4 regions of the Nonomuraea polychroma genome follow, and region 2 is predicted to be linked to each of the others. Evidence: riboswitches for the same ligand, from Rfam matches in the RefSeq annotation. Region 2 holds a riboswitch; each other region holds the start of a gene.
What was found. Region 2 has a riboswitch for cyclic di-AMP ahead of EDD27_RS14030 (CHAP domain-containing protein). Riboswitches for the same ligand answer to the same signal wherever they lie in the genome.
Positions count from the first base shown of each region.

Region 1: another riboswitch for cyclic di-AMP. It lies ahead of EDD27_RS30785 (coiled-coil domain-containing protein); the one in region 2 lies ahead of EDD27_RS14030 (CHAP domain-containing protein).
Region 3: another riboswitch for cyclic di-AMP. It lies ahead of EDD27_RS26250 (CHAP domain-containing protein); the one in region 2 lies ahead of EDD27_RS14030 (CHAP domain-containing protein).
Region 4: another riboswitch for cyclic di-AMP. It lies ahead of EDD27_RS33160 (hypothetical protein); the one in region 2 lies ahead of EDD27_RS14030 (CHAP domain-containing protein).

Region 1 is NZ_SAUN01000001.1:6,747,565-6,752,068, reverse strand. It holds gene EDD27_RS30800 (TrpB-like pyridoxal phosphate-dependent enzyme) at 1-45, shown strand, start outside; gene EDD27_RS58925 (50S ribosomal protein bL37) at 103-180, opposite strand; gene EDD27_RS30795 (DeoR/GlpR family DNA-binding transcription regulator) at 327-1,106, shown strand; gene galT (galactose-1-phosphate uridylyltransferase) at 1,103-2,176, shown strand; cyclic di-AMP (ydaO/yuaA leader) riboswitch at 2,245-2,381, shown strand; gene EDD27_RS30785 (coiled-coil domain-containing protein) at 2,387-3,349, shown strand; gene EDD27_RS30780 (hypothetical protein) at 3,454-3,642, shown strand; gene EDD27_RS30775 (DinB family protein) at 3,770-4,270, shown strand; gene EDD27_RS55860 (hypothetical protein) at 4,297-4,504, opposite strand, start outside.
Region 2 is NZ_SAUN01000001.1:3,151,284-3,155,787, reverse strand. It holds gene EDD27_RS14040 (ArsR/SmtB family transcription factor) at 1-219, shown strand, start outside; gene EDD27_RS14035 (cation diffusion facilitator family transporter) at 433-1,338, shown strand; gene EDD27_RS14030 (CHAP domain-containing protein) at 1,440-2,114, opposite strand; cyclic di-AMP (ydaO/yuaA leader) riboswitch at 2,126-2,271, opposite strand; cyclic di-AMP (ydaO/yuaA leader) riboswitch at 2,733-2,875, shown strand; gene EDD27_RS14025 (glycoside hydrolase family 25 protein) at 2,888-3,679, shown strand; gene EDD27_RS14020 (VanW family protein) at 3,809-4,504, shown strand, end outside.
Region 3 is NZ_SAUN01000001.1:5,750,268-5,754,771, reverse strand. It holds gene EDD27_RS26270 (oxidoreductase C-terminal domain-containing protein) at 1-70, opposite strand, end outside; gene EDD27_RS26265 (C40 family peptidase) at 315-1,289, opposite strand; gene EDD27_RS26260 (helix-turn-helix transcriptional regulator) at 1,509-2,132, opposite strand; gene EDD27_RS26255 (MDR family MFS transporter) at 2,189-2,779, shown strand; cyclic di-AMP (ydaO/yuaA leader) riboswitch at 2,980-3,128, shown strand; gene EDD27_RS26250 (CHAP domain-containing protein) at 3,141-3,794, shown strand; gene EDD27_RS26245 (cupredoxin domain-containing protein) at 4,049-4,474, opposite strand.
Region 4 is NZ_SAUN01000001.1:7,279,710-7,284,213, reverse strand. It holds gene EDD27_RS33170 (rod shape-determining protein) at 1-539, opposite strand, end outside; gene EDD27_RS33165 (DUF5302 domain-containing protein) at 724-924, shown strand; cyclic di-AMP (ydaO/yuaA leader) riboswitch at 1,052-1,188, shown strand; gene EDD27_RS33160 (hypothetical protein) at 1,369-2,160, shown strand; gene EDD27_RS33155 (alpha/beta fold hydrolase) at 2,233-3,072, shown strand; gene EDD27_RS33150 (winged helix-turn-helix transcriptional regulator) at 3,110-3,460, opposite strand; gene EDD27_RS33145 (NAD(P)-dependent oxidoreductase) at 3,515-4,120, shown strand; gene EDD27_RS33140 (DUF4032 domain-containing protein) at 4,114-4,504, opposite strand, start outside.

The sequences.
Region 1 (4,504 bases), 3.6 Mb from region 2:
CCGCAGGACCGCATCGACCAGGCCCTCACCGAGCTGCCCGCCTGAAACCAAGACAGGCGGCGGGAAAACCGGGTGGCCGCCGGACTCAGGCGGCCACCCGCGTCAGCGTGCGGTGGGCCGCTTGCCGTGGTTCGCCTTCTTCTTCTTACGTGCCCTGCCCTTGCGTGCGCGCCTGGCCATACGCTCGCCTCCGATGATCGCGTGCTCCGGCATTGATCCTTCACCGTCTCTCGCCTGCGCCGACGAGGCAAGCGACACCAGCCGACCTAACAAACCCCAAACATATTCGTGTCATAATTTGGTGGAATCTGTTGGAAGGAGCGGGCGTGCTAGCACAGCAACGTCAGCAGGCCATCCTCGAGCGTGTCCGCATCGACGGCGGCGTCCGGGTGGCGGACCTCGTCCGCGAGCTCGGCGTCTCCGACATGACCATCCGCCGCGACCTCGAGGTGCTGGCCGAGCGCGGCCTGCTGGAAAAGGTGCACGGCGGCGCGACCGCCGTCGGCCCGGGATCGACCGAAGAGCCGGGTTTCACCGCCAAGTCCGCCCGCCAGCAGCAGGAGAAGCAGGCCATCGCGCGCCGCGCGGCGCAATTGGTGCGCCCCGGCACCGCCGTGGCGCTTTCTGCCGGCACCACGACGTGGGCGCTGGCGCACCACCTCATCGGCGTGCCTGAGCTCACCGTGATCACCAACTCCATCCCCGTTGCCGACGTCTTCCACCGCAACCCGCGCTCCGACCGCACGGTGGTGCTGACCGGCGGCGTACGAACGCCATCGGACGCCTTGGTGGGCCCGGTGGCCGTGGCCGCCATCCGCCGCCTGCACGTGGACACGCTGTTCCTCGGCGTGCACGGGATGAGCGTGCGGGCCGGGTTCACCACGCCCAACCTGCTCGAGTCGGAGACCGACAGGGAACTGGTGGCGGCCGCGACCCGCCTGGTCGTCCCCGCCGACCACACCAAGTGGAACACGGTGGGCATCAGCACCATCGCCGAGCTGACGGAGGCCGACGTGGTCATCAGCGACGCGGGGTTGACCGAGCAAGCACGTACGGAGCTGGCCGACAGGGCCGGAGAACTGATCATCGCGGAGGCCTCGCTTTGAAGCGCACCATCACCCACTTGGCCGACGGCCGGGAGCTGATCTACTTCGACCGGCGGGACGACGCCGAACGGAGTGCGATCGACCGCCGTACGCTCGACCCCCGGCCGTTGGCCTCCGAGCTGCGCTACGACCCGCTGACCGAGGAGTGGATCGCGATCGCGGGCCACCGACAGACGCGGACGTTCCAGCCGAAGGGGACGGCGGCCGAGTGCCCGCTGTGCCCGTCGTCCGAGACGCGGTCGACGGAGATCCCGGCGTACGACTACGACGTGGTGGTGTTCGAGAACCGCTTCCCCTCTTTTTCCGGAAATTTCGGGACCTATGAGGATGTAGGTGGACTGAGCGAGGTCCGTCCGGCGGTGGGGCGGTGCGAGGTGGTCTGCTTCACCTCTGAGCATTCCTCGTCCTTCTCCCAGCTGTCCGACGCCCAGGTCGAGCTGGTCATGGAGGCGTGGGCCGACCGCACGGCCGAGCTGTCCGCCATCGAGGGCGTGGAGCAGGTGTTCTGCTTCGAAAACCGAGGCTCGGAGATCGGCATCACGCTCGCTCACCCGCACGGCCAGATCTACGCCTACCCGTACGTCACCCCGCGCACCAAGCTGCAGCTGGGCGCCGCCTCCCGCTACAAGGGGAACCTGTTCGCCGACGTGCTGGCCGCCGAGCGCGCCGCCGGCACGCGGGTGGTGGCCGCCAACGAGTCGTGGACGGCGTTCGTGCCGGCCGCCGCGCGCTGGCCGTTCGAGGTGCACATCTATCCGCATCGGCAGGTGCCCGACCTGGCGGCGCTGACGGAGTCGGAGCGGGCCGCGTTCGCGCCGCTCTACACGTCGGTGCTGAAGGCGTTCGACGGGTTGTTCGGGGTCGTGATGCCGTACATCGCGGCCTGGCACCAGGCGCCGGTGCGGGAGGGCCGCGACCTGGCGTACCTGCACCTGGAGCTGTTCAGCATCAGGCGGGCGCCGGAGAAGCTGAAGTACCTGGCGGGGTCGGAGTCGGCGATGGGGGCCTTCGTCAACGACGTGCTGCCGGAGGAGGCCGCGCACATGCTTCGATCACAAATAGATCACTAATAGATTTCTCCTTAAGGTCGCATGACTCGTGATCTACCACTAATATCCCGATAAGCACCGACCGTAACGGCCGGTGCCCGCCTAATCCCGGGCGTGTTGCCCGGGAGCCGGGGACCCATCGCAATTGGGGTGAATCCACTTCGGTGGTAGGGACCTCCCATTCCCGAACCCGTCAGCTAACCCGGTCGGCAGAGGGAGAGGAACATCTACGTGGCGGCTTCGTCCCCCGCGAGTCTTGCCATCGGCCTCATCACCGCCGCCGTCGCTCTTTTCCCGGCGACACAGGCGACCGCGGCGGCGTCAGCGCCCAAACCCTCGGAGTCCGAGCTCCGCACCCAGCTCAAGAAGCTCACCAGCAAGGTCGACAAGCTCATCGAGCAGTACAACCTCAAGCGCGTCGAGCTCGCCAAGGCCCAGGAGGCCGCCAAGAAGGCCGACGAGCGACTGGCCACCGCGGAGCAGACGCTGGCCGCGGCCCAGCAACGGGTGGCCGAGATCGCCCGGCTGCGCTACCAGAACGGCAATCCGCCAGTGCCGAGCTTCATGCCGCCGGAGAACGGCGGCAGCGCGGCCGTGCTCAACCAGCTGACCACCGAGCAGCAGGCGTTCGTTCAGGGCGTGGCCAAGGCCCGCGACGACAAGCAGAAGGCCGCCGAGGAGGCCGCCGAGCTGGCGGCCGGCATCCGCCGGGACACGGCCGAGGTCGACAAGCAGCGCGATGAGGCCGAGGACGTCATCGACGACATCAAGAAGAAGCTCGCGGACCTCGTGCCGTACGGCACCGGCCGCAACTCCGACGGCAGCTGGGCCCCCGAACTGCCCTCCGGCTCCGACAACATCACTCCCCGCACCCGGCTCATGCGCGAGCAGGTGCAGAAGAACTTCTCGCTGCCGTACGCGGTGGGCTGCTTCCGCTCGGGCTCCGGCGGCGAGCACCCGCTCGGGCGCGCCTGCGACTTCATGATGAGCACCGGCGGCGCGATGCCGACGGCCGCCAATCTCGCACTCGGCGACCGGATCGCGGAGTGGGCGATCAAGAACATTGACAAGCTCGGCATCAAGTACGTGATCTGGAAGCAGCGCATCAACCACGGCTCGGGCTGGAGCACGATGGGGAACCGGGGCAGCATCACCGAGAACCACTTCGACCACGTGCACATCTCAATGCAATGAAAAGGTGCGGCGCGGAGGCCCGCTAGTATGCAGGGCACCACGAAGGCGGCCACGGAGACGTACATCAGGGCCCTCGTCGGCTGCCTCGCCGACGACTGGTGCTCGTGGAGCAGGAAAGACGGTACGCCTATCAGCAGGCCTGCCTGACAGGCGCCGCCGCCAAGGCGCTCGGCCGCCCGGCCAAGGGCTGGAAGCTGAAGGGCAACGAGCTCTACTGGTTCAACCAGGGCTACAAGGCAGGCGGCCCGAGCGCCTGCAACACCTGGAAGGCCCCAACGTCCAAGGCGGCCTGACAGACCGCGACCATGGCAGGCTCCCCGGCGAGTGGGAGGCCGCGCGGGAGAAGTAGACGAATCCGTGTGCGAATCCGTCTACCGGCCGCTCCAAAGCACACACCGGGCCGAAGTAAGGTCAGAGTTCGTGACTGACTCCCGAACCCCTCCACCCCTCACCGGCGACGAGCTGACGGTGCTCAACAACTGGCTCGAATGGCACCGCGCCACCCTCGCCGTCAAGTGCGCCGGCCTGTCGGACGAGCAGCTGCGCCTGCGCTCCGCGCCGCCCTCGACCCTGTCCCTGCTCGGCCTGGTCAGGCACATGGCGCACGTCGAACGTGCCTGGTTCCGCCGTGTGCTGAACGGGGAGGACATCCCCAAGCTGTGGGACAAGGACCGCGACAACGACGCCGACTTCAATGAGGTCGACACCGCCTCGGTCAAGGAGGCGTTCGCCACGTGGCAGGACGAGATCGCGCATGCCCGCGCCATCTCGGCCGCCAAGCCGCTGGACGCCGTCGGCGACCGCAACGGCCAGGACTGCACGCACCGCTGGATCCTCGTCCACATGATCGAGGAGTACGCCCGTCACAACGGTCACGCCGACCTTCTGCGCGAGCGTATCGACGGCGTGACCGGCGAATAGCGGCCCCGAGCCACCCTTCTCCGCCGTCAGCCTGCCTGGCGGAAGATGATCGCGACGCCGAGTGCCTCGGGCGCGGGCACGAAGACCTCGCCCGCGGAGCTCTCGCGGACCGGCACCCCGGCCTCGCGGAGGAACCGCTCGGTCGCCGCGACGTCCCGCACCGCCACCGCGTACGCCGCGAACCCGGGCAGCGCCGCCATGCCCTCGCCCGGCAGCAGCCCGACCAGCCCCGAC
Region 2 (4,504 bases):
CTGTGCGTCTGTGATCTCGCCGTGGTGAGCGGGTTGAGCGAATCGGCCACGTCACACGCGTTGCGGCTGCTCCGCGCGCATCGCGTGGTGTCGGTGCGGCGGGCCGGCCGGATGGCCTACTACCGGCTTGACGACGCGCATGTCCGGATGCTGCTGGATCTGGCGGTGGCGCACACCGAGCACACGCAGGCCATCCATCCGGAACGCGGCGAGCGCTGACACGACCGCGTGGCCGCGCCGCCTGCGGGACACGGAGGTGGCGGCAGTCGCTGCTTGTTGACAAGCCGGTCACGGGTGTCGCTATCGTTCATATGTGAACAGCTCTTCAGGCGTTGAGAGTGCGAGCCCGATCGTCCCCCGCCGGGCCGGCGGCGTGCAGCTCGGCCTCTCCCGCGGCGTTCGCCCGGGCACGCGAGACAGCGAGATCGCCGGATGAGCGCCGGGCACGGACACGGACACGGCCATGCCGGTGGCCGACACCGGTGGCGGCTGGCCGCCGCCTTCGCGCTCATCGGCGTCTTCTTCATCGTCGAGCTGGCGTTCGGGCTGCTGTCCGGATCGTTGTCGCTGTTGTCGGACGCCGGTCACATGGCCGCTGACGTGGTCACCCTGGGCGCCGCTCTCGTCGCCACACGTATCGCCACCAGGCCCGACACCACCGGGCGCCGCAGCTACGGCTCCTACCGGGCCGAGGTGTTCGCCTCGCTGCTGGCCGTGGCCATGATGCTCGGTGTCTCCATCTACGTCGTCATCGAGGCCCTCGGCCGCATCGGCGGCCCTGCCGAGGTCTCCTCCGGGCCGATGCTCGTCGTCGGCGCCATCGGCCTGATCGTCAACGTCGCGGCGCTGCTGCTGCTGCGTTCGGGCGCCACCGAGAGCCTCAACGTGAAGGGCGCCTATCTGGAGGTCGTGGCGGACACCGCGGGCTCGGTCGGCGTCATCGTCGCCGGCTGGCTCGTCGCCACCACCGGTCAGTCCTTCTGGGACACCCTCGTCGCCCTGGCCATCGGCGTCTTCGTCGCCGTCCGCGCCGTCTCGCTCGGCCGTCAAGTCTTCGCCGTGCTGGGCCAGCACGTGCCGGAGGGGATCGACGCCACGGCGGTCGCCGCCGACCTGTCGGCCATCGACGGCGTCCGCGACGTGCACGACCTCCACCTGTGGACGCTCACCTCCGGCATGAACGTCGCCACCGCCCACCTGGTCACGAGCGACCCGAACGACAACCACGCCGTCCTCGACCAGGCCCGCGACCTGCTCCTGCGCCGCCACCACATCGCCCACGCCACCCTGCAGGTCGAGCCCACGGACCATCAGGGATGCGACGAGCTGGGCTGGTGACCCTCGGGGCAGAGCAAACGGGTGGTGCAGGAGTCGTCCTGCACCACCCGTGCTCCCTCGACCATCGCACTGGACAAGGAGTCTGCTGACCCGCCTCGCGGTCAGGCCGTCTTGTATTGGGGGTAGCCGTAGCCCACGACGTGGGCGTAGGGCCGGATGCGCTGCTCCACCTTGCCGTTGCCGGTGTTGCCCTCGATCGTGGTGATCGTGCCGTCGCCGTTGTCCTTCTTCACCAGACCGACGTGGTCGATGCCACTGGTGCCCCCGCCCTGCCAGTCGAAGAAGACCACGGCGCCGGGCTTGGCCTGGGTGCCCCAGTGCTTGTTGGCCTGGAACCACTTGGCGAAGGTGACGGTGTAGGCGTCCCAGCCGACGGTCGGCCGGGCGCCGGCCTTCTCGCCGACCCAGGAGACGAACATGGCGCACCACGGGGCGTTGGCGTAGGCCTGCAGGTTGCCGCCGTCGCGGACCATCGTCTCGGCCGCCCGCGGGGAGGACATGTACCAGCTGTGGAACGGCGTCCCGCCGCCCGCGGCGTTCTCCGTCACGCCGATCTGCGACTCGGCGATCTTCAGTACCGTGTTGGCGCTCACCTGGCCGGCGCCCTTCTGCGGGATGGCCTGGTACGAGGCCCCGCTGGTACGCGGCGTGGACTCGTTGTCGGCGGCGAAGGCCGGGGCGCCGGTGGCGACCGCGCCGGCCGCCACGCTGATCCCGGCGGCGAACAGGGAAAGGCTCGCGGGCTTCAGGGCACGGGTGAAGACGTTCTTGGCCATACTGAGATTGCTCCTTGCTTCCATGCCGCCTACCGGGTTAGCTGACGGATTCGGGCGTGGAAGTGCCCAACGGCGCGCTCATAGGAAAGCGCGTCGATTCACCCCAGAAAATTGGGTCCCCGGTTTCGCGTGATCGCGAATTCGGCGGCCGCGTCATCGTCACGAATCTGAATGTCGTGCTGGTGAGACGCGGTCTCGGCAAAACATAGGGCGTCCCGCGGCATGTAGTGCTGCCAGGCGTACGCCCTGAGTCCTCAAAGGTAAGCGGACCGCATAGAAAGATGCAAGCCAGGCTCGGGCGAAGGCAACAGAATCCCCTGCGACGTAGGGGATTGCGGGCGCAATTCTTTACCTACTACGGACCCGGAACGGGGTTTGCCAAAGCGCCGGCGCGTGCCATATCCATCCCGCTCTGAGCCGTAGTGGCCCTGCGATCAAGGTGCCCCTCCGAGGGCAGCTCGTCCACGACTCCAGAGAATGAGGATTGTCCCTCTTGCGCTATCTATGGGTAGATATATACCTTTTGCGTAACCGCGGTATACGTCGTGGCGGGTTCTCGTCGTGTCGTTGCCGTTCCGTTGACCGGACCGTGCGCTGTTCCGAGGAACCCCTTGGGATGGCGTCCGGCCGCCTAATCCGCGCCTCGCGGAGCCGGGGACCCAACCTTTGGGGTGAATCGCACGCCAGCCCAGGCTGCGTGCGTAGGGCACTTCCACGCCCGAACCCGTCAGCTAACCCGGTAGGCGGTATGGAAGCAAGGAGTCAATGCCCCCATGCTCAAGCACCAGCTTGCCGCAGTCGTCCATTCCCTCAAGAACCGTCTCGACTTCCCCTCCAAGCGCCTCGCTCTCGCCCTCGGTGGCGTGATCCTGGCCGGAACCACCGCCGTCACCGGCGTGGTCGGCACAGCGCTCGCTTCGTCCTCCGAGCAGACTCCCGTGCGGCACAGCCCCGTGGAGGAGGCTCAGCCGGAATCCGGACCGCTGGCCTTCGGCCTGGACGTCTCCAACCACGAGCCGCTGTACGACTGGGCCGCGAGCTCGGCCCAGTTCGGCATCATCAAGGCCACCGAGGGCACGACCTTCCGCGACCGCTCGTTCGCCAGGCACTGGCAGGAGCTGGACAAGAAGCAGATCGTGCGCGGGGCGTACCACTACGGCCACCCCTCCAACGACCCCATCGCCGAGGCGGAGCACTTCCTGTCGGTGGTGAACTCCCAGCCCGCCAAGCACGGCGACCTGCTCGTCCTGGACCTGGAGACCACCGACGGCCAGTCCGTCGCCGAGGTCAACGCCTGGGCCAAGGCGTGGTTGTCGCACGTGAAGGCCAAGACCGGGGTCACCCCGATGTTCTACAGCGGCTGGAACTTCGCCAACACCTACGGCAAGGGCCTGGCCGAATATCCGCTCTGGGTCGCCCACTACAGCAAGCCCAAGGGCCAGCTTGCCCCGCCCGCCGACTGGAAGTCCTGGACCATCCACCAGTACACCGACGTCCCCGTGGACGAGAACGTCTCGGCGCTGACCCCTGACGAGCTGCGTGACCTGGGCCGCCCCGCGGCCTGAGTCACCCCGGACAACCCCACGATTACCATGAGTAGGCTCCCGCTAGACTCGCACCATGCATGACGTGGACCCACGGCTGAGGACCGCGGTCGCCCGGGCCGCGGCATCCCCCCTTCACGCGGGGGTGGGATGACCCGGCGCGTCATGCACCCACCTGCGCCGGCGGACGGCCGGCGGGCGGCAGCGGGCAGCCGGAATCGACGGCTGGCGGTCATCGTGGCGGCGGTCGTCGCCGTCCCGGTCCTCGCCTACGCCGTGCCCGCGGTCGTCCTGGCAGGTGAGACGGCCCGGGGCACGCGCGTCGCCGGCATCGACATCGGCGGCCTGTCAGCGGCCGATGCCCGCGCACGCCTGGAGCGCGAGCTCGGCAAGCGTGAAACACGTCCCGTGACGCTGACCGCGGCAGGCAGGACGGCACGACTGACGCCCGCGAAGCTGGGGCTCGGCTTCGACATCCCGGCCACCGTGGAGGCGGCCATGGAGGGCGCTTCCACTCCGGCGGGCATCGTCCGTGCGCTGTTCGGCGGCCCTCGCGACCTCCAGCCCCGCGTCACGGTCGATGACCGCGTTCTGGCCGGTGAGCTGGGCAAGCTGGCCAAGGCCGTCGACACCAGGCCGCGCCAGGGCGGCGTCCGTTACCAGGGGGTCGAACCCCAGACGGTGCTCCCCAAGCCGGGCCGCGCGCTCGATCAGGAAGGGGCGGGACGCGCCGTGCGCGACGCCTTCATCGGCAATCGCGCCTCCATCGCGCTGACGACCCGGGCCGTGCAGCCGAGCGTCTCCGCGGCGGAGGTGCGCCGTGTCGCCACCACCGTGGCCCGTTCG
Region 3 (4,504 bases), 2.6 Mb from region 2:
CCTCCGTCAGATGCGGCAGCCCGGCCGTCTGGATGCGGGCGCCGTGCACGTGCGTGGCGAAGTTCGGCACCTCCGCGAACGGCTGGGCCTCCTGATGTCCGCCGAACCCCGGGCGAACAGGGTCGGCTCGGACAGCACGCTGTCGTCCACGGTCAGGCCGCTGCCGTCCAGCCATTCGGTGTACGGGACCACGCCACTGATCACGACGCGAAGGGCCTCCCTGCGCACGGGCGCGGGCAGGCCCCCCGCGTTCGCCCTCAGCCTCGCCTTCAAGCAGGCGCGAGGGATCCAGTGCCCATGCGGAATGCGTGCTGTCACGGCCGGACGGCGCCGAGGAGGCGGCCGCGCCAGTAGCCGTCGAGACTGCTCACCTTGATGACGTCACCGGTCTGGGGCGCGTGGACCATCTTGCCGTCGCCGGCGTACATGCCCATGTGTCCGAGCCCCTTGCTGAAGAGCAGGTCGCCGGGCTCCAGCGCGTCAAGGGGGACCCGACGCTCGGCGCCCCAGCTCCATTGGGTCCAGGTCGTGCGGGGCAGCTCGACACCCGCGGTTCGCCAGGCGGCCTGGGTGAGGCCGGAGCAGTCGAAGGATCCGGGTCCCGTGCCGCCGTACCGGTACGGCTTGCCGATCTGAGCGAAAGCGAACTGCAGCGCCAGGCGGGCGTTGCCGGAGGCTGGACCGGTGTATGTGATCCCCGCGCTGTTGGGGTCGCCGGCCTGGAATTCTCCCAGCCGCCGCAGGATCTTGGTCTGCTCGGCGACCATCTTGTCGACCTTCGCCTTCTCGTCGCGTACCTTGCTGCGCGCCGTCTCGGCCTCGGTCAGGACGCGCTTGGCCTCGGCGCGTCGATCGCGCAGGTCCTTGGTGGTCGCCTCGAAGGCCTGCACCTTCGCCGCCCTGGTCAGCGCGATGTGCTCCAGCGAGGCCATGGTGCTCAGAACAGTATCGGGGCTGCCCTGAAAGGTGAATCGTTGCCAGCCCAGGAGCGAGCCGGTCTGGTACTCGCCGACCACTGCCGTGACCAGATCCCTGCGCAGGAGGCCGGCTTGGGCGTTTTTGCGGCCGACCTCCGCGTTGAGCGCGTCGTACTTCTTCTTGGCGGCCTTGTGCTCTTCGGTGGCCTGGTTGTAGCGCTCGACCAGTTGGTCGGCCTGTTCGTTCAGCTTCACCAGTTTGGCCCTGGCCTCGGCGGGCGACGGGTCGGCGACGGCACTGCCTGAGCCGACGGTCAACACGGTCAAGGCCAGTGCCGCGGCCACTGCCATCTGCCCAAGCCTTGTCGGCACGGCCACTACGATGCCTCCTCGTAAATCGCTAAACCTGGGGCGAAATAGTACAGAAACGGAGGGTCTGGTTAGCCTGTTCGTGCCAACTGCCTTCGCGGGCGGGGACGTACTAACCGGCATAGCGGCAGCCGCGCCGGCCCATGTGGAGATACGCCCGGCACCTCCAGTGCGTTCAGCGCACGCAGGCGTACCGGCTCCGGGGAGCCGGGCGCAGGAACCTCAGCGATCGGCACCGCTCAACTGCTGAGGCCGAGCGGTGAGGCGGAGATCGGCGGCGGCGTGGGGATCTTCGTCCCGGCAGGGGAGGAACACCACTTCGTGGACATCACTGAGGACCTGGCGCTGCTGGTGGTGCGCTTCCGTTGAGGTAGCGCCGGGTGAGGTGCCGACGGTTCGGCGGAATGCCGCGAGAAAAGCACTCGGGGTCGCGTACCCCACGGCGTGCGCGGCCTGCGACACCGGCCGGCCTTCGGCGAGGAGAGGCAGGGCGGCCCGCAGCCGCATATGGGTGCGCCAGCGGTCGAAGCTCAACCCCGTGTCGCGGGCGAACAGCCGGGTCAGGGTGCGCCGGCTCGCCCCGATGGCGCGTGCGTGATCGTCAAGGCTCCGGGAGTCGGAGGGGTCGGCGAGCAGGGCGTCGGTCACGGCGCGCACGCGTTCGTCCACGGGAAGCGGAACATCGATCGGCAGCGCCGGCAAAGGATGCAACAGGTCGAGCACCACCGCCTCGGCCCGCAGCCGCGCGTCATCGGCGAGGTCCTCACGGGCGAGGTAGCCGATCAGATGGGGCGACCTGCTGGGTCGGCGCCGCGTCTTCCTCATCGGGGTGGCGCTGTTCGGCATGGCGAGTCTCGCCTGCGGGCTCGCCCAGCAGCCGTGGCAGCTCGTGGCCAGGCCTGGTGATCTCCGGTGTGCTGACCGACCTCACCTCGTGGCGCTGGATCTTCCTGATCAACCTTCCCGTAGCGGTGGTGGCCCTCGTACTGGTATCCCTGGTCTACGGCCTGCTCCAAGCCGGGGAATCGGGCTGGGGAGAGGTGGCCGTCATCGCTCCCCTGCTGCTGGCCGCCGTCCTGACCGCCGGGTTCCTCGTGGCGGAGTCACGGACGGCTGAGCCTCTGGTGCCGATGTCGTTCCTGGCCGACCGGACGCGTGCCGTCGCAGGCGGCGCGACCCTGCTGTTCTCCGCGGCCTTTTACGCGATGGCCTTCCTGCTGATGATCCACCTGCAGACCGTGCTCGGATACGGTCCGCTCCATGCCGGCGTCGCCTACCTGCCCTACGGCGCTGGAATCCTTGTGGGCATGTGGCTTTCCGCCCACGAGATGGGCTCCCCTCGTCCGGCGGCGGAAGGCTTCTCGTTCGCGCTCACCGTCGCCGCCGCCCTCCTCGCCCTCGGCTCCATCCTGATAGCCGCCCTGCTCCGAACCCGCCGCTCGGCCTCCGCACCTGACACCGCCGCCCACCAGACTCCAGCACGTCGCCGATGAAGTAAGCCCGGTTCGTAAAGTGCCGAAAGGTAAAGAATTATGCGGGAAATCCCCTATATGGCAGGGGATTTCGTCAGTCTGGCGAGAGGTGGAGTTGCCTAGCTCTATACGCGTCGCTTACGTTGAGGGATCCGTCGGGGGCCGATGCTGCCCCCACATTGCCGAGACCGCGTTCAGCAGCATGAACATCCTTCGTGTGGAGGACGCGGCCGCCGAATCCGCTTCGATGCGGAACCGGGGACCCAATCTCGTTGGGGTGAATCGGTGCGTGCCTCACGATGGCCGCCCCGTAGGGCACTTCCAGGCCCGAATCCGTCAGCTAACCCGGTAGGCGGCATGGAAGCAAGGAGCAAACCTCAGCATGACCAAGCACGTCCTCTCCCGTACCCTCATGCCCGCAAACCTTTCCCTGCTCGCTGCGGGCGTCACCATCGCGGCCGGCGCCCTTCTGGCGGGCGCCCCGGCATTCGCCGACCACCAGGGGCACAGGCAAGCCAACGCCCCTCAGGCCGCGCAGCAGAAGCCCGCCACGGCAGATGCGATCCTCAAGATCGCCGAGTCCCAGATGGGCGTGACGGAGAACGCGGCGGGCGGTGGGACGCCGTTCCACAGCTGGTACATGGCCTCGCAGCGGGCGAAGGAGACCGTGGCCCGTGACGGTGGGAGCATCCAGGCCTACGCGAACGCGCCGTGGTGCGCCATGTTCGTCTCCTGGGTCGGCGAGAAGGCCGGCGCCCGGCCGACCATCGGCTGGGACGCCTACACCATCACCTGGGCCAAGTGGTTCCAGAAGAACGGCCACTGGGGCACTCAGGCCAAGCCGGGCGCCGTCGTCTACTTCTCGTGGGACGACAAGAGCACCGACAGCATTGACCACATGGGGCTGGTCAAGAAGGACAACGGCGACGGCACCATCACCACGGTGGAAGGCAACACCGGCAACGGCAAGGTGGAGCAGCGCATCCGGCCCACGTCCCAGGTCGTCGGCTACGGCTACCCGCAGTACAACGCATAAGGAAAGCTTCATGGCTGGTGCACGGCGATGGTCTTCGCCGTGCACCAGCGCTTTTTCAGGAAAAGGTCGATGCCATCCGCAGCTGCCCGGTCCTGCTCAACACGTGCACAGCGGTCGCGCAGGCGCGGCCCACCGCGATCAACATCCACCACGGCAGACTCGGCAGCCCGAGCGACCGGCCGGCGTCGAGCGCAGCACGTGAGGTGGGCGCACCAGCCAGAGCGCCGCGTCTCGCCGTGCGGTGCCGGCATTGGTCACTTGACGGTCAGGGTGGTCTCCATGCCTTGGGCGCGGTGGTTTCCCACCGGGCACCACACCTCGTAGGTGCCGGGCTGAAGGGTTACCGTCCATTCGGTCTTCTTGCCGCCGTCGATGACGTCCGACTGTTGGGTGCCCATGCCGGGTCCCTTGAGGGCCATCGCGTGGGGCGCGCTTCCGACGTTGTCGAGCATGAACGTGTACGTGCCGGCGGTGAGGTCTCGCTTGGCCATCACGAAAGAGAACTCGTTCACCGTCACGTTGATCATGCTTCCCTGCTGGGCAGGCGACGTGGTCGCCTGACGGGCAGGAGGAGCCTCGGGTGCGCCCGCGCCGCCCCCGCAACCGGAGACGGCCAGCAGTGCAACGGCAGCCGCCCCTGTGGCGAGGGCCAGTCGCCGTCGATGGGTGATCCTGTGCATGGAAGACCTCCTCCTTGGCCTCGCTGCCCT
Region 4 (4,504 bases), 4.1 Mb from region 2:
GACTTGCTCATGGCATGGCCGCCGACGGCCACCGTGCCGGAGGCCACCACGGCCCCGTACGAGAGCACCGCGATCCTGGCCGCGTCGCGGCCGATGTCGATGACCATCCACCCGGCGCAGTCCTTGACCGGCACGCCCGCGCCGAGCGCCGCCGCCAGGGCGTGCGGGATCAGCAGGATGTCCCGCACCTCCGCCTCGAACGCCAGGTCCCGCAGCGCCGCCCGGTCGATCGGCGTGGAGTCCTCGGGCACGGCCATGACCACGCGCGGCCGGGCGAACGGATGTCTGTGCACTCTGCGGATGAAATACCGGAGCAGGCGCCGGGTGAGCTCACCGTCGGCAGGCAGACCGGCGCTGATCGGCCAGCACGTCTCGCCGGGCACGCCCACGGCTGCCGCGCCGTACCCGAGGACCTTGCCCGTCTCGGCGTCGAGCGCGACGGCCGAGGGCTCGTCCAGGACAATGCCCTTGCCCTTGACGTAGATCCGCGTCCTCGCCGCCCCGAGATCCATCGCCAGGTCGTGGCCGAGGACGCTCATCGCCGCTCCGGGGGGTTGACCGTCATGTGGCTTCTGTTTCCAGGTGCGCCCCAACGCAATACCAGGAACGGTTCGTCTTTACTCAAGGCATCTGAGCTCGGGCCGCGTGCCGCACCGCCCCGGTTTCGCGCCACAAGCGGGGCCGTGCGAAGCTGTGATTGTCCCCAACACCATGGAGGTCCTCATGGCGGATACACCGGAGCCGGAAACCAGCGAAACTTCCGAGGACGAGATGAAGCGCAAGTTCCGTGAGGCGCTGGAGCGCAAGCGCAACCAGCACGCGGGGTCGGGCGCGGGTGGCAGGGGTGGCGACCCATCGAAGATCCACGGGGCGCACGGCCCGGCTGCGAGTAAAAGATCGTTCAGGCGCAAGAGCGGCGGCTGAGGCTCGAATTTCGAGGGGGTACGGCATGCCGTGCCCCCTCTTTCTATGCCTTCATATGAAGGTAGATCTTTTGTCCGATTCATGATGAATCGTTTGCGTATGTCCGGAATACGTGGTTACAGTGTGGGCCATTACATAGCCGAATCCCGAGCGATCGGGAACCGGGGACCCATCCCTCAGGGGTGAATCCGGCCACCTGGCCGGTAGGGCATCCTCCAAGCCCGAACCCGTCAGCTAACCCGGTAGGCGTGATGGAGAGGACACCTCATTGATGTATCACCGCGTCGTACCCCCAGACAGCGTCGTGCCGGCCACCGGCTGATCGGCCCTTTTCCCAGGCTCTTTCCGCGCTCCGCGTAGTAACCCCCGCTCGGCTTTCTGCTTTGCTACGCCCTTTTTCAGGAGCGCGTGTCCCTGACCCCTCGCAAAGGACCTCACTGCTCTATGTCTGCACGTTTTGGCCTGCGTTCCTGCGCCCTGCTCGCCGCCTCCGCCGCCACCACGCTGACCATCGCCTGTACAGCCGCCCAGGCCGACTCCGACAACGAACAGAAGGTCCTGCTCAAGGGCTCGACCACAGCGTCCTATTTCTGGGACGACGGCTCCGGCCGCGCCGGTGACACCGGCATGCCGGCCAGTGGCAAGCCCATGCAGAAGGGGCTCGCCGCCAGCCCGAGCTGGCCGCTGCTGACCGAGGGATACGTCATCTACAAGGGCAAGAAGCTGCCCTTCTTCGTCGGCGACCGCGGCCCGGGCACGCCGTCCAACCGCGGCATCATGCTCGACCTGGACGCCAAGACCTTCGCCGAGCTGACCGGCGGCACGTTCAACCCCGACACGCTCCACGTGGACGGCGTCGGCGGCCAGGGCCACATCGACATCGACTACGTCATCACCAAGTGGGGTCCCGGTGTCGGCAAGAAGAACCAGCCGGTCCCCTTCTCCACCGGCGCCTGGGCCAGGAAGGACACCAACCCGGCCGAGCCCCCCAAGGTCGTGGCCGAAGAGGAGCCCACCGAGAAGCCGGCGGCCGGAAAGGCCGCTGAGCCCACCGAGGAGCCGGCGGGCGGGAAGGCCGTCGCCGCTCCTGAGCGTGTCTCCGCTCCCGCGAGCGCAGAGGACACCGAGGCCGAGGTCGGGGCGTCCAGTCCGGTGAGCGGCGCCGTTCTCGCCACGGGCATCCTGGCCCTGGCCGGCGGTGGCGCGGTGCTCGGCCGAAGGCTCCTCAAGAGCTGACTACGCGCCGCAGGCTCGTCAAGCGCTGACTTTACGTACGGAGACCAGAATGTCATTCTGGTCTCCGTGACCATGCGCGCAACCGCCAACGGCATTGACATCGCCTACGAGACCTTCGGCTCGCCGGCAGGACGACCCCTGCTCCTCATCATGGGGCTCGGTGCTCAGCTCATCCACTGGAACGAGGAGTTCTGCCGGCTGCTGGCGGAGCAGGGCCACCACGTCGTGCGGTTCGACAACCGCGACGCGGGCCTGTCCACGCACTTCCACGACAAGGGCGTCCCCGAGGCGGGGGCGCCCGCGCCGTACCTGCTCGACGACCTGGCGGACGACGCCGCCTGCCTCATGGACGCGCTTGCCTGGCCCGCCGCCCACGTGGTCGGGGCGTCGATGGGCGGGATGATCGCCCAGACCCTGGCCATCCGGCATCCCGAACGGGTGCTCACCCTGACCTCGATCATGTCGACACCGGGCACCGAGGTAGCCCCGCCGACCGCGGAGGCGCTCGCGGTGCTCATGGCCACGCCGCCGGCCGATCGGGACGGCGTGCTGGAGCAGGCGCTGCGGACCTGGTCCGTCATCGGTTCGCCAGGCTACGAGCTGGACCGCGAGTGGATCACCACCTTGGCCGGGACGGCCTACGACCGGTGCTTCGACCCTGCGGGCACGGCCAGGCAGCTGGCCGCCATCATGGCCTCGGGCAGCCGCACGGAGTCGCTCACGCAGGTGAAGGCGCCCACGCTCGTCCTGCACGGGGAGGCGGACCCGCTCGTCCCCGTGGCGGGAGGCCAGGCCACGGCGGCGGCCGTTCCCGGCGCCAGGCTGGTCACCTATCCCGGCATGGGCCACGACCTGCCGCGTGCGCTCTGGCCCGACATCGCCACCGAGATCACCAAGCTCACGAGCGCCTGAAAGCCTCGGCAGCGGCCCGTGCCCGGATGCGGGCCGCTCAGGCGGATTTCTCGCGGTACCGGAGAATCTCGGCCACGTTCCGCTCCGCCCACGCGGCCACCGCCGAGATCGGTTCGTGCAGCGAACGCCCGAGATCCGTCAGCGTGTACTCCACCCGCGGCGGCACCTCGGCGAACACCTCCCGCGTGACCAGCCCGTCCTGCTCCATGGCCCGCAACGTCTGCGTCAGCACCTTGGGCGTGACCCCACCCATCCGGGCCCGCAACTGCGTGAACCGCATCGGCCCGCCGATGAGGCTGAGCAACACCAGCACCGACCACTTGTCCCCAATCCGATCCAGAACCACCCTCGTCGGGCAGTTGGGGTCGAAGACATCACCGGTATCCATAAGGTACTTATAGCACGATGAAGTAACCAGTATCCGACGGATACTCTTGCCGGTATGAAGATTCTTGTCTTTGGCGCGACCGGCATGATCGGCCAGCGCATCGTCGCAGAGCTCACCCGTCGCGGGCACGAAGTGACCGGCGTCAGCCGCTCAGGGGGCCCGGTCAAGGGCGACGTCCACGACGCCGCCACGCTGGCCAAGGGGCACGACGCCGTGGTCAGCGCCATCTCCCCGCCGCGGGACGGCACCGAGCCGGAGGGGCCGTTCCTCGACGCCAACCGGGCCCTGATCGAGGGCGTGCGCGAGGCCGGGGTGCGTCGGCTGATCGTGGTCGGCGGCGCCGGCGGCCTCAAGGTCGCGCCCGACCTCGACCTGGTCGACACGCCCGAGTTCCCGGACATCTACAAAAAGGAAGCACTGGCCCAGCGCTCGGCGCTCGGCCTCTTCTTCCCGGTCGAGGACCTGGACTGGACCTACATCTCGCCGGCCGCCGAGGTCGCGCCGGGCGAGCGTACCGGGGTCTACCGGATCGGCCACGACTACCTGCTGGCCGACGCCGAGGGGCGCAGCTTCATCAGCGCCGAGGACTACGCGGTCGCCGTCGCGGACGAGCTGGACAACGGCGCTCACCCGCGCCGGCGCATCACGGTGGCCTACTGAGCGGCGTCCTCCGGCAGCAGCGCCTTCTCGTCGGGCTTGTGGACGAGCACGTTGTCCACGTACGACTTCACGGCCGCCTCCAGCCCGACGTCGGCGCCCGCCTGCTCGGACAGGTACCAGCGGTGGTCGAGTATCTCGTGGAACAGCTGCGCGGGCTCCAGCTTGCCGCGCAGCTCCGCGGGGATGGCCTCGACCGTCGGCTGGAACACCTCCGCCAGCCACTTGTGCGCCACGATGGCCTCGTCCTCGTGCCGCAGTCCCTTGGCCACCCGGAACCCGTCGAGGTCGTTGAGCAGCCGCCGCGCCTGGTTCTCCTCCACGTCGAGTCCGGTCAGCCGGAGCAGCCGTCGCTGGTGGTGCCCGGCGTCGACGACCTTGGGCCGG